2 regions of the Paenibacillus sp. FSL W7-1279 genome follow, and region 1 is predicted to be linked to the other one. Evidence: riboswitches for the same ligand, from Rfam matches in the RefSeq annotation. Region 1 holds a riboswitch; the other holds the start of a gene.
What was found. A riboswitch is a leader RNA that binds a small molecule or an ion and turns the genes downstream of it on or off. The one in region 1 is predicted to bind cyclic di-GMP.
Positions count from the first base shown of each region.

Region 1 (5,080 bases):
CGACCACGGTAACGAGGGCGGATACACCGAGGGCCCGCAGAATCATCGTTCCCTGCCTGATGATGTAAACGTAAGCCTCGGCTGACAAAGCAACCGGCAGCAGATGATATCCGGTCTCACGGATGGACTCCTCACTGGAGAAGGAGATGGACAGAACAACGATTACAGGTATGACGCAGAGCAGGGCCAGCATAATAAATACCAGGTTGAAGAACAGGTTGACGGCTTTGTTTGTACGGTTAAACTTCTCAAGGCCCGTCTCGTAATTGGTTTTTGGTGTCATCGTCTTGCCTCCTTACATCATCGCGCTATCGGGATCGATTCGACGAACAATCCAGTTAGCGACCAGAATCGTAGCGCATCCCAGAACAGACTGTACGAATGCGGCTGCGGATGCCATCCCTACGGTGGCGGTTTTCAGTTGTTTATACACCATGACATCGATGGTGGTCGCCACGTTGAACAGTGAATTGGAGTCTCGCGTGACCTGATAGAACAAACCGAAATCGGTGTAAAATATGCGCCCTACGGCCAGGATGAACATCATGACGATCACCAGCTTGAGCATGGGCAATGTTATGAATCTCGTCTGCTGCCAAATCGAAGCGCCATCAATAACAGCTGCTTCATAATAGGTGCTGTCGATGCTTGTGATGGTTGCCAAATAAATGACCATACCATAGCCCAGGCCCTTCCAGACATTTAAGAGAATCAAGAAGAATGGCCAATATTGCGGCTCCATATACCAGTTAATAGGATCGCTGCCCATACTGACGAGCATTTGATTGACAATTCCTTTGTCGAAGCTTAAGAATGCCCAGCCTACCGCAGATACGACCACCCAGGATAGGAAATAGGGGAGGAACATCATCGTCTGATAGACTTTGCTGGCTTTGCGGCTGTGGAGGAGGCCGATCATGATCGCGAATAGGACGGGCAGAACGATCCCCAGCACAATAAACACAATGTTGTATCCGATCGTGTTTCGAATGATGATCCAGGCGTCATTCGACTTGAATAGGAACTCGAAGTTTTTGAGGCCGATCCAAGGACTGTTAAACACATTGCTCAAAAATCCGCCGCTAATCCTGAAATTTTTAAAGGCGATAATGATCCCGAACATCGGCAAGAAACTAAACAGGATGTACCAAATCGTGGTCGGCAGCGCCAAGAGGGTTAGCTCCGTATCCTGCTTGTGCCAGCGTATTCGTAAGCGCTTTCGTTTTTTGGGTTCGGCTTGTGAGCTCATGTCTGTCACTCCTTACGGTGTTATCTCGCTTGTCGTGCACTTGTTAGTTTTATTGTATAAGAGGAAGATTCGATGCTTCCAGATAACAAACTTGATACTATAGTCAACAAACGTTAGATTCGAAAGATTTATTGCTCTATTGTTCGGTTAATTAACAAGAGCCAAACTTTCAAGGTTAGACGCTCTGTGGGACCTAAGACAATATTCCAAATTTTAATTTTTTTATTGATAGAAATGGATATATTTGATATGATGTATTCACAAAAGCTACTCACGATAACGGCAAACTTGTCGAAAGGCAAGGACGCAAAGCTACAGGGTCTTCTTGACGAAACGTCAATGACAGCCAGCTACCGAACGAAGACGCTTTTTTTGTTTTTTTGGACAAACATCCACTGAATCCTGTGAAACTCTAATACGATAATGGCAAACTTGTCGAAAGACTAGGACGCAAAGCTACAGGGCCTTCTTGACGAAATGTCAAATGGCAGCCTGGCCACCGAAGGGGAGTTACAGCATGCGCAACGCAATGTTCGCGATAATTGGACTTTTTGCGTTACTGATATGGGCTCCGGTTGTACAAGCTGCACCATCTGAAGATTGGCTGGGCTTGGAGGAACTGGATCGTGGGGCAATCGTCATTCGATATGACGTGAAAGCAGGCACCAAAACGAAACTCATGATCGGAAAAGGTCAGGATCAATATACATATGGGCTTTCGAGGGCCAAGCAGCAGGAAGTTTTTCCACTGCAGATGGGCAACGGGAACTACAAGATTTCCGTGCTGGAACAAGTCAGCGGCAGCAAATACAAGATCGTACAGGAAGCGGCAGTTAAACTTCAACTGACGAACAGCAGCCAAGTGTTTTTGAACTCTGTACAAAATGTCGATTGGAGCGAAGAGGGCAAGGCTGCTCAGCTTGCGAAAAAGCTAACCCGCACTGCTCACTCCGACAAGGAAAAAGTACAGGCTGTCTACGAATATATCGTCGGGACGGTTCGGTACGACAACGCTCTGGCATCCAGCAAGCTGACGGATTACCTTCCCGATAGCAACCGCACGATCGCTGGACAAAAGGGAATGTGCTACGATTACGCCTCCCTGTTCGCTTCCATGCTCCGAAGCCTCGATATTCCGGCAAAGCTTGTCATGGGAACCTCGGAATACGTCGATGTCTACCACGCCTGGAATGAAGTATATTTGAACGGGCAGTGGGTAACCATTGACACAACCGTCGATGCAAGCTGGAAAAGCAAAGGAGCCGGATACAAAATGATTAAAGATGCCTCCAGCTATTCAGCATCCAAATACTACTAATTAATGCGTAACAATAAAATTAAGCTTTGGACGATTATGTCCAAGGCTTATTTCGCTTGTATAGAAATTGTATAGTTTTGGCCGATATAATGCAGGAAGCCCGCTGGGTTCTGAAGGAAAATACAGACACCAATGAATCGTGCGCCCGTAACAGGTCTTGAAGATGATGGCTCGTGAAGTCCATTATTGGCATGCATTTTGATAGAAGCATGGGACGAATCAGCGCACGAAAAAGTAAGATCGGAACCGAATATTACGAGGGTAATGATAAGATTGAGGGAGAGATTATGAAGAAAAAAGTAAGTGGAATTGTTGTGGCGCTGCTGCTTCTGTTTCAAACCCTATTGGGCACATTTGCTTGGACGGCGAATGCGGCGGGTAGCGAGCAGCCATCAGCCGCTACTGTGCAGGGATCAGAGACTGGCGTGCAGGAATTAGAAGTTAGCGAGCCAAAGACAGTCACGGATGACGTATATAACACGCCAGCACCAGCAGTCGACATGGAAGGAATACTAACCAAAGTCGTATTAACCGATGTGAACGGTACCGTGGTTGATGCGGTGTATAATCCGGACAGCAGCCTGGACATCGGTGCAGCCGTTAATCTCAGCTACGAATGGGAGCTTCCGAACGGACACGGCTACAAGAATGGGGATATATTCACTTTCGAGCTGCCGACGCAGTTTGAGATTTTTACGGACATTGACGCACCGCTCCTTGCCGGTCAAGGCGAAGTTGGCCGATTTACGGTTGATCGGAACGGGAAAGTTGTGATGACCTTCAACGATTACGTGGAGAATCATTCCAACATCAGCGGCAAGCTGGAAATTCGCACAGAGTTTAAGAAGGAAGTTGTTAAAGGAAGCACTGAAATCATTATTGCATTTCCGATAAAGGGCGGGGTTCAGACCATCATTGTGAACCTAAAGCCGCAAGGCGGAAAGCTGATCGAGAAGCAAGGGAAAGCGATCGGCAAAGATCAGATCGATTGGACGGTCCAGATCAACAAATCATTGGATAAAATCAAGCACGCGGTTCTCACAGATGAAATGCCTGAAGGCTTGGAACTCATCGCGGATTCCGTAGAGGTTTATAACCTGCAGGTTAACGGTGACGGCTCAGCGCTTCTTGGTGATAAGCTGGACGCTGGCAAGTACACCGTCCAAACGGGCGACGGCGGCAAACTGGAGCTTGCATTCCAGGATGAGATGATCAGCAAAGCCTACGAAATTCGCTTTTCGACGAAGCTTATCGGTCAACAGTCACGGTTTGAGAATACCGCTGTCCTGTCAGGCGAAGGGATGGAAAATGCCCAATCGACGGCGACCGTAACGGTAGATCGCGGCCAATTCTTGAATAAGTCGTATCGCCAGGATAAGGATACCGGAGTCATTACTTGGACGGTGAAATACAATTTCAACGAGAAGAAGATTCCGAGCGCTCAAGCCGTAATTACGGATGAATTTAGTGAGAATCATACCTGGGATGCCGATTCGCTGAAGGTGTATAACGGGAATTCGACGAATGCCAAAGACCTGGTTTCAGAAGAGGATTATAACGCTGTAGCGAAAGGCACGAACGGATTCGAGCTTCAATTCAAGCAGGATATCGATTCGCCTTATACGATCGTTTATCAGACGATGCCGGTTGACCGCTTGAGCTCCGAAGGTCAGGAGGTCAAGAACAAAGTTGTATCGGGTGATGCATTCAAGGAAGTAACAGCCCCGGGTTATGGAAGCCGTGCTCTGGTGAAAGGAAATACTAACATCGATTTCGCCAACAAAAAGGCAAAGTGGAAGATCACGGTCAATGGCGATAAAAAGCCGGACGGCACCAAATACAGCATGGAGAAGGTAGTCATCACGGATACGTTCCCGCAAGGCGGACTCGAATTCGTTCCGGATTCAGTGACTGTAAAAGCGGACGGGAAAGTCGTTCCAGAGGGCGATTATAAAATCGTGATCGATGATGTACGCAACGGGTTTGTCATCGAATTCTCCAAGATTGACGCCACTTATACGATTGAATATGAAACGAAGTTTAACATCGGCTGGCTGAAGGATCGCAAACGGGACTTTTTGAACAGAGCCTCGATGACATGGGTCGAAGAAGGCAAGAGCAGAGGGCCGATTGAGCGGGATGCAAGCTTCTCCGCTGACGATTATACGAAAAATAACGGCGGTAAAGACGGCAGCTACAATCCTGTCGACAAAGAAGTGACGTGGAATATCAAGATGAATTATAATCTCGATTCGCTTAACGAAGCGATCGTAACCGATGCCCTGAAGCACCAGCAGAAGCTTGTGCCGAATTCGGTCAAGGTATACGAGATGGAGTTGACCGGGGGACGGAATGGCGCTCAGAAGGGCTCGCTAGTTCCAGCTGAACAATATGCAGTGACTGAACCATCAGAAGCTAACGGAAACCAGTTGTCCGTTCGGTTTACCAGCCCGATCTCATCAGCATACTGGATTGAATTCAAAACATCGCTGGAAGACACATTGATTGTCAAC
Region 1 covers NZ_CP150215.1:5,692,081-5,697,160, reverse strand. The annotation lists gene MKY82_RS25655 (carbohydrate ABC transporter permease) at 1-283, opposite strand, end outside; gene MKY82_RS25650 (ABC transporter permease subunit) at 296-1,249, opposite strand; cyclic di-GMP riboswitch class I at 1,521-1,607, shown strand; cyclic di-GMP riboswitch class I at 1,665-1,753, shown strand; gene MKY82_RS25645 (transglutaminase-like domain-containing protein) at 1,767-2,567, shown strand; gene MKY82_RS25640 (collagen binding domain-containing protein) at 2,741-5,080, shown strand, end outside.

Region 2 (5,080 bases), 1.8 Mb from region 1:
AACATTTGAAAGAAAACAAAGAAAATAAACGTGATGACAATCATAAATACCGGCATGTAGGACAATAGTAGTCGTTTAAACCATGATTTGCGCATCATAACCCCGCCCCTATGTAATGTGGACATGCTTTTGTATTAATGAATTATACAACGGGGGGCAATCCCCTGTCGGTTGAAGTAACTTTAGAATAATTTTGATGATAATCCGACAGTGGCGGATGGAATAGCAAGGTTAAACTGTTCACAAAAGAAAAAGCAGTCAACCTTTGTTTAAGGTGACTGCTTGCCGTCATCATACTTTAGCCTTGACTTCTCTTTATCTGTTTTGTTCACTTTTTTCCTTCCTTGCTCCCTACCCAAATTAGTGTGCTCCCATCCATCATTGGTGATGACTGGACGATAAACATCGATAGATCGGGTCAAATGCGGTCTCGATTTGCTCCACATCCTTGTACAGCCAGATCTTTTTAAGCATTTGCTGCGTTTCGTTTAGCGGTTCGTCTCAGTTGACGAGCATCGGACGAAGAAGATCAGGGTCCGGCAGAGCTTTTTTATCGACTTTCCCGTTAGGGGTAAGCGGCAAACTTTCCATCTGCACCACAAGTGAAGGCAGGAAATATTCAGGCAAATTCCGGGCTAAATACGCCTTGACTTCCGTTTCGGACAACACCTGTTTCGCAACAAAATACGCACATATTATCGGATTTCCACTTCCGTCTGCTTTGACGGCTACCGCGGCTTTCGAGATTGCGTTGTGTTCCAATAGCCGGGTCTCGATTTCTCCCGGTTCCACTCGATACCCTCGGATCTTTACTTGATCGTCGATTCGCCCGATCATTTCGATATTGCCATCCGGCAGCCACAGGGCCAAATCCCCCGTTCGATATAACCTTTCCCCGAGGAGCGGATGTTCCACAAACTTGGCTTCTGTCAATTCCAGCTGATTCACATACCCCCGCGCGATACCGTCTCCTCCGACGCAAAGCTCTCCTACTACTCCGATCGGCTGAAGCTTCAACTGTTTATCAAGAATATAAGCGGATGAATTGCATATTGGTCTGCCAATTGGAATGGTCGATTCGAAATCACGTTCGATCGGGAAGTAAGTGGAGAACGTCGTGTTTTCCGTTGGACCGTACATATGGATCATCCGCAGATCGGGGCACCTCTTCCTTACGGCATTTACGTGCTTCGGCGATAACGCTTCTCCGCCGATTAGCAAGGTGTCTAACATACGAAAGGCGTCTGGGTCCTGTTCGGCCAGATTATGGAATTGAGCCGTAGTCAGAAACCAAGCCGTAATGCGGTGGCCGATGATGGTTTCCTTCAATTTGTAAAGGTCAAATAGGTCCGTGTCCTTCATCAAATACAAAGTAGATCCGTTCAAAAGGGATCCCCAAATTTCAAAGGTCGACGCATCGAATGTTATTGTACCGGTTTGCAAAATTCGATGCTCCTTGGAAAAGTTGAAATAATTGGTATTCTTGACCAGTCTTACGATGTTACGATGCTCAACCATGACTCCTTTCGGTGTCCCCGTTGATCCGGAAGTATAGATGATATAGGCTAGACTTTGCGAGGTTGCTGCAGATATCGTATGGGGACAGCTGTCAAGGCTTAGCTGCGCGTTGTCCCAATAAATTACTTTTCCCTCAAATGCTATGTCAGGCTTCCAGCTGGAAGGAGCCAGTAAAAATCCCGCTCGACTGTCCTTGAGCATATATTCGATTCTTTCGCACGGAAAATCGGCTTCGATGGGCATATAAGCGCCGCCAGCTTTCAATATGGCTGTAAGCCCGACAATCATATTGACAGACCGATCCGCGACAATGCCAACAACGCTCTCCGGCTTAATGCCGTGATCCTGCAGTGCTTTTGCAAGCTGATTCGCGCGTTCGTTCAATTCCCGATAGGACATCTGATGGTCCTCGGTCATGACCGCCGGGCGATCGGGGGTTAAACGGACCTGTTCCTCAAACAAGTAATGGACCGTTTGGCTGGAAGGATAGTCCGTCTTGGATCCGCTGAAAGCCTGAATCTGTCTCTCCTCTTCTTCCGACATCATACGTATGTCGGCAATCACCTTCTCGGGGAAATCAACTACTTCATGCACGATTCGGCTCAAGTGGCCGCTCATCTGCTCGATCGTTTCTTTTCTGTAGGAGCGGGTCGAATATTCAAGGTGTATCATGATAAATTCCTTCTTAAAAGCCGTCAAAGCAAGCTCAAACGTCCCCAGCTGATCGGATTCATAAGGAGTGGCATTGGCGTTTTGCCAAGTAAACGCCGCTTTGATGAACGGGTTGCCGCTCAAATTCTTTCGCATATTCCGATCTTCGAGTGCTTGCATCGTGGTATGCTTGACTTCTATCAGAAACTTACCTAATGGCTTATGTACAGTAGGAGAGTAACGTATAGGAAACATCTGTCTTTCCAACAGATACCCAATTACAGGATCATCCTCGCCGGTATATTTGGCAAGCAGGATCGCATAACAAGCCATAAGTGCCATATCCACAGTTATTCCGAAATTGAACGCAAGTTCATGGAGTTTTCGGGTCGTTGCAAAATCCAGGGAAAAACGAACCTGGTTTCCTTCATCGTTGGCCCATCCCCCCCTCGGCAATTCGTCAATTGATACATCACAAGTCGTTTGTTCCATGACCATCAACCTCCCGGATAATCGATTCATTAATGTCTGATTGTTAACGAACAGAAAAATCCTCTTCGCATTCTGCGATCAAGTAATGTCCCCCTTCAACCCCAAACTAGTTTTTTATAGCGAAGCCACCGTTGTTTTTTGGAACGTCAAAAAAACCCCTTTCTTCAATTCAAAATAATGAATAAAACGGAGGTTTCCCGTTGTATTCGGCAACTGGCTGGCATTGCGGTCGCAGTAGATCCCGCATTAGCCCCTATAGCTTTGCGTCGCCACCTTTCGGTGGGTTTGCTATTGTCGTACAAAAATAGTATTTAAATTGTAAACCATGATTATATTATGTATTCGATTTACAATTACTGTATCTTGTTTCCAAATGAAAATCGATAGGTCTTTTGTTCAATATTGTCTTTCAAGAATGGTTTTGATGATATTGATAACCCTCATGAAACACTAGGTCGTGATAGTTAATCTTTACTAATTTTTTCCACTCCTCGACTTCACTACACTTCATTTAACTATGTATTAAAGCTATTCTGTTCAAAAGAAAGGCTGCGATTTTCTGTAATTACTTGGATATTAGATGATGGCTGATCAAGAAAATAGTTCTATTTTTTAACTTCACTCCTATATCCATTGACCTAATTGCGACAGCAGAAATCATCAAACACTATAACTTTTGCCTCTTGTCAAACGGGACTAAATTACCGTCTTTAACTGGTAAGGACATCTCGCTTCCGATCAGAAAACTTTCATAAGTTCAACCCACTTGGTAATTCCATCCTTCAAGTTCCCGGTCTAATGGATCACTGGATAATAAAATAAAGAGCCGTTGTCCAGGACAACGGCCTCATATTGCTATATGTCATGAACAGTTTTAAAAAGGTCCGGTTATTTTCACCTTGATTTTATTGGATTCAACTGTTACCCCGTTCAATGTAATTCGAATCGACAATTCGGCTTGCCCCGGATGCTTGGCGATAATCTTTCCTTTGGGGTCGATCGCCGCCTTATCCGGACGGCTGCTCAAATACTCAATGTGAGCGCCGGATAACTCCTTAGTCGTTCTTCCTCTCTCAAGGAAGACTTCGTAGGAATAACCGACCTCATCTCCCGGGTGAAGCTGGAGCGATTCAGCCTCGAGTTGTACTTTGTCCAGCGGCATGACCAGATTCGGGTCGCTATACTTCATTAGCTCGCTGCCATATTTGAAATAGAAGTTGCCAAAGTCGTCCTGCGCCAGCTTTTCCGCATTGCTCTCCAACAAGATGGACAGCGATTTGCTTGCTGTGTCAATCTTAAACATCTTGCTCGTATAAGTATGGTCAGCAACATATCCCGTATAAATGGTACCGTACACATAGCCGTCCGTTCCAATGGTCAATCGAGGATTGCTGTGTGCATAATCTGCTGTAGGAAACATATCCTCACTGTAAATAATCTCTTGGCGTTCCGTATCATAGATGAACAGAGCCCCCAGCGCCATTCCCCATATGTTACCGTCCGGGCCCCATATCAAAGAGGTTACTGCTTTTTTGCCCGGAACAGGTACCTGTTCCAGCTCTACTCGGCCTGATGCTGTATCGTAAATGGCAAGTTTCCCCTCTCCGCCGGTCATCGCGCCGGTGGCCATAAACAGCTTTCCATTTTGGTAAAGCAACGAATTGATCGAATGACCGGATATAATGTCGCGCTTCACATCAAACTTTCCGGTAACAGGATTGTAGACGGTAAGTGCCCCGCCTGTTTTGCCTGCAATTGGATAGGAACCGATGTATAACAGGTTTTCTTCCTCGACCCCGAGCATGGCTACGGGCCGGTCTTGCTCCGAACCCAACTGACCAAGCCGCAGCGGATTATTCGGTTCTGATGGGTCCGTCCGGTTCCAAGGTTTGGCTGGATCGTATTCAAAGAGGGTCGCTCTAGGATAAACACCGAGATACATCTTTCCGTTCAATGAACCGAACCCTTCGACTTGACCGATTTGAGGATAATGCTTGGTCTCGTTACGGGTCGGCGAGTAAATTCCCATTCCCCCGCCTGAAATGAAGCCCGAAGACAGAATCTGCCCGTCTGTGCTCTTCCCGATATTAAACAATTCCACAAACTGTGCCGGAAACGGAAGCTCCGGCGTCTCAATCAAACCGGTTTCCAGATTGTAATAAAATGCCCTGCCGCTATTTCCGGCCAATCCGACCAAGGTCCAGCCCGGATACTTTGCCTGATCCAGCTGAACATAACCAAAAGCGACGCCTGCTCCTTTGACATCCACGCCCAGCGAGCCGTAAACCCCCGTATTCACATCATACGAATAAAGCGACCACTGCTGCCCGCCTCCCGGGAGAGTCTCATAATAGGTGTAGAACACCGTTTTGCCGTCTGGCGATATTGGTGAGAATCCCCGGGCATTATAGGCCGTATT
Region 2 covers NZ_CP150215.1:3,933,353-3,938,432, forward strand. The annotation lists gene MKY82_RS17425 (AraC family transcriptional regulator) at 1-98, opposite strand, end outside; gene MKY82_RS17430 (amino acid adenylation domain-containing protein) at 502-2,661, opposite strand; cyclic di-GMP riboswitch class I at 2,867-2,961, opposite strand; gene MKY82_RS17435 (hypothetical protein) at 3,536-5,080, opposite strand, start outside.
Region 2: it holds a riboswitch for cyclic di-GMP, as region 1 does, so the genes downstream of both, MKY82_RS17430 (amino acid adenylation domain-containing protein) here and MKY82_RS25645 (transglutaminase-like domain-containing protein) in region 1, are expected to answer to the same signal.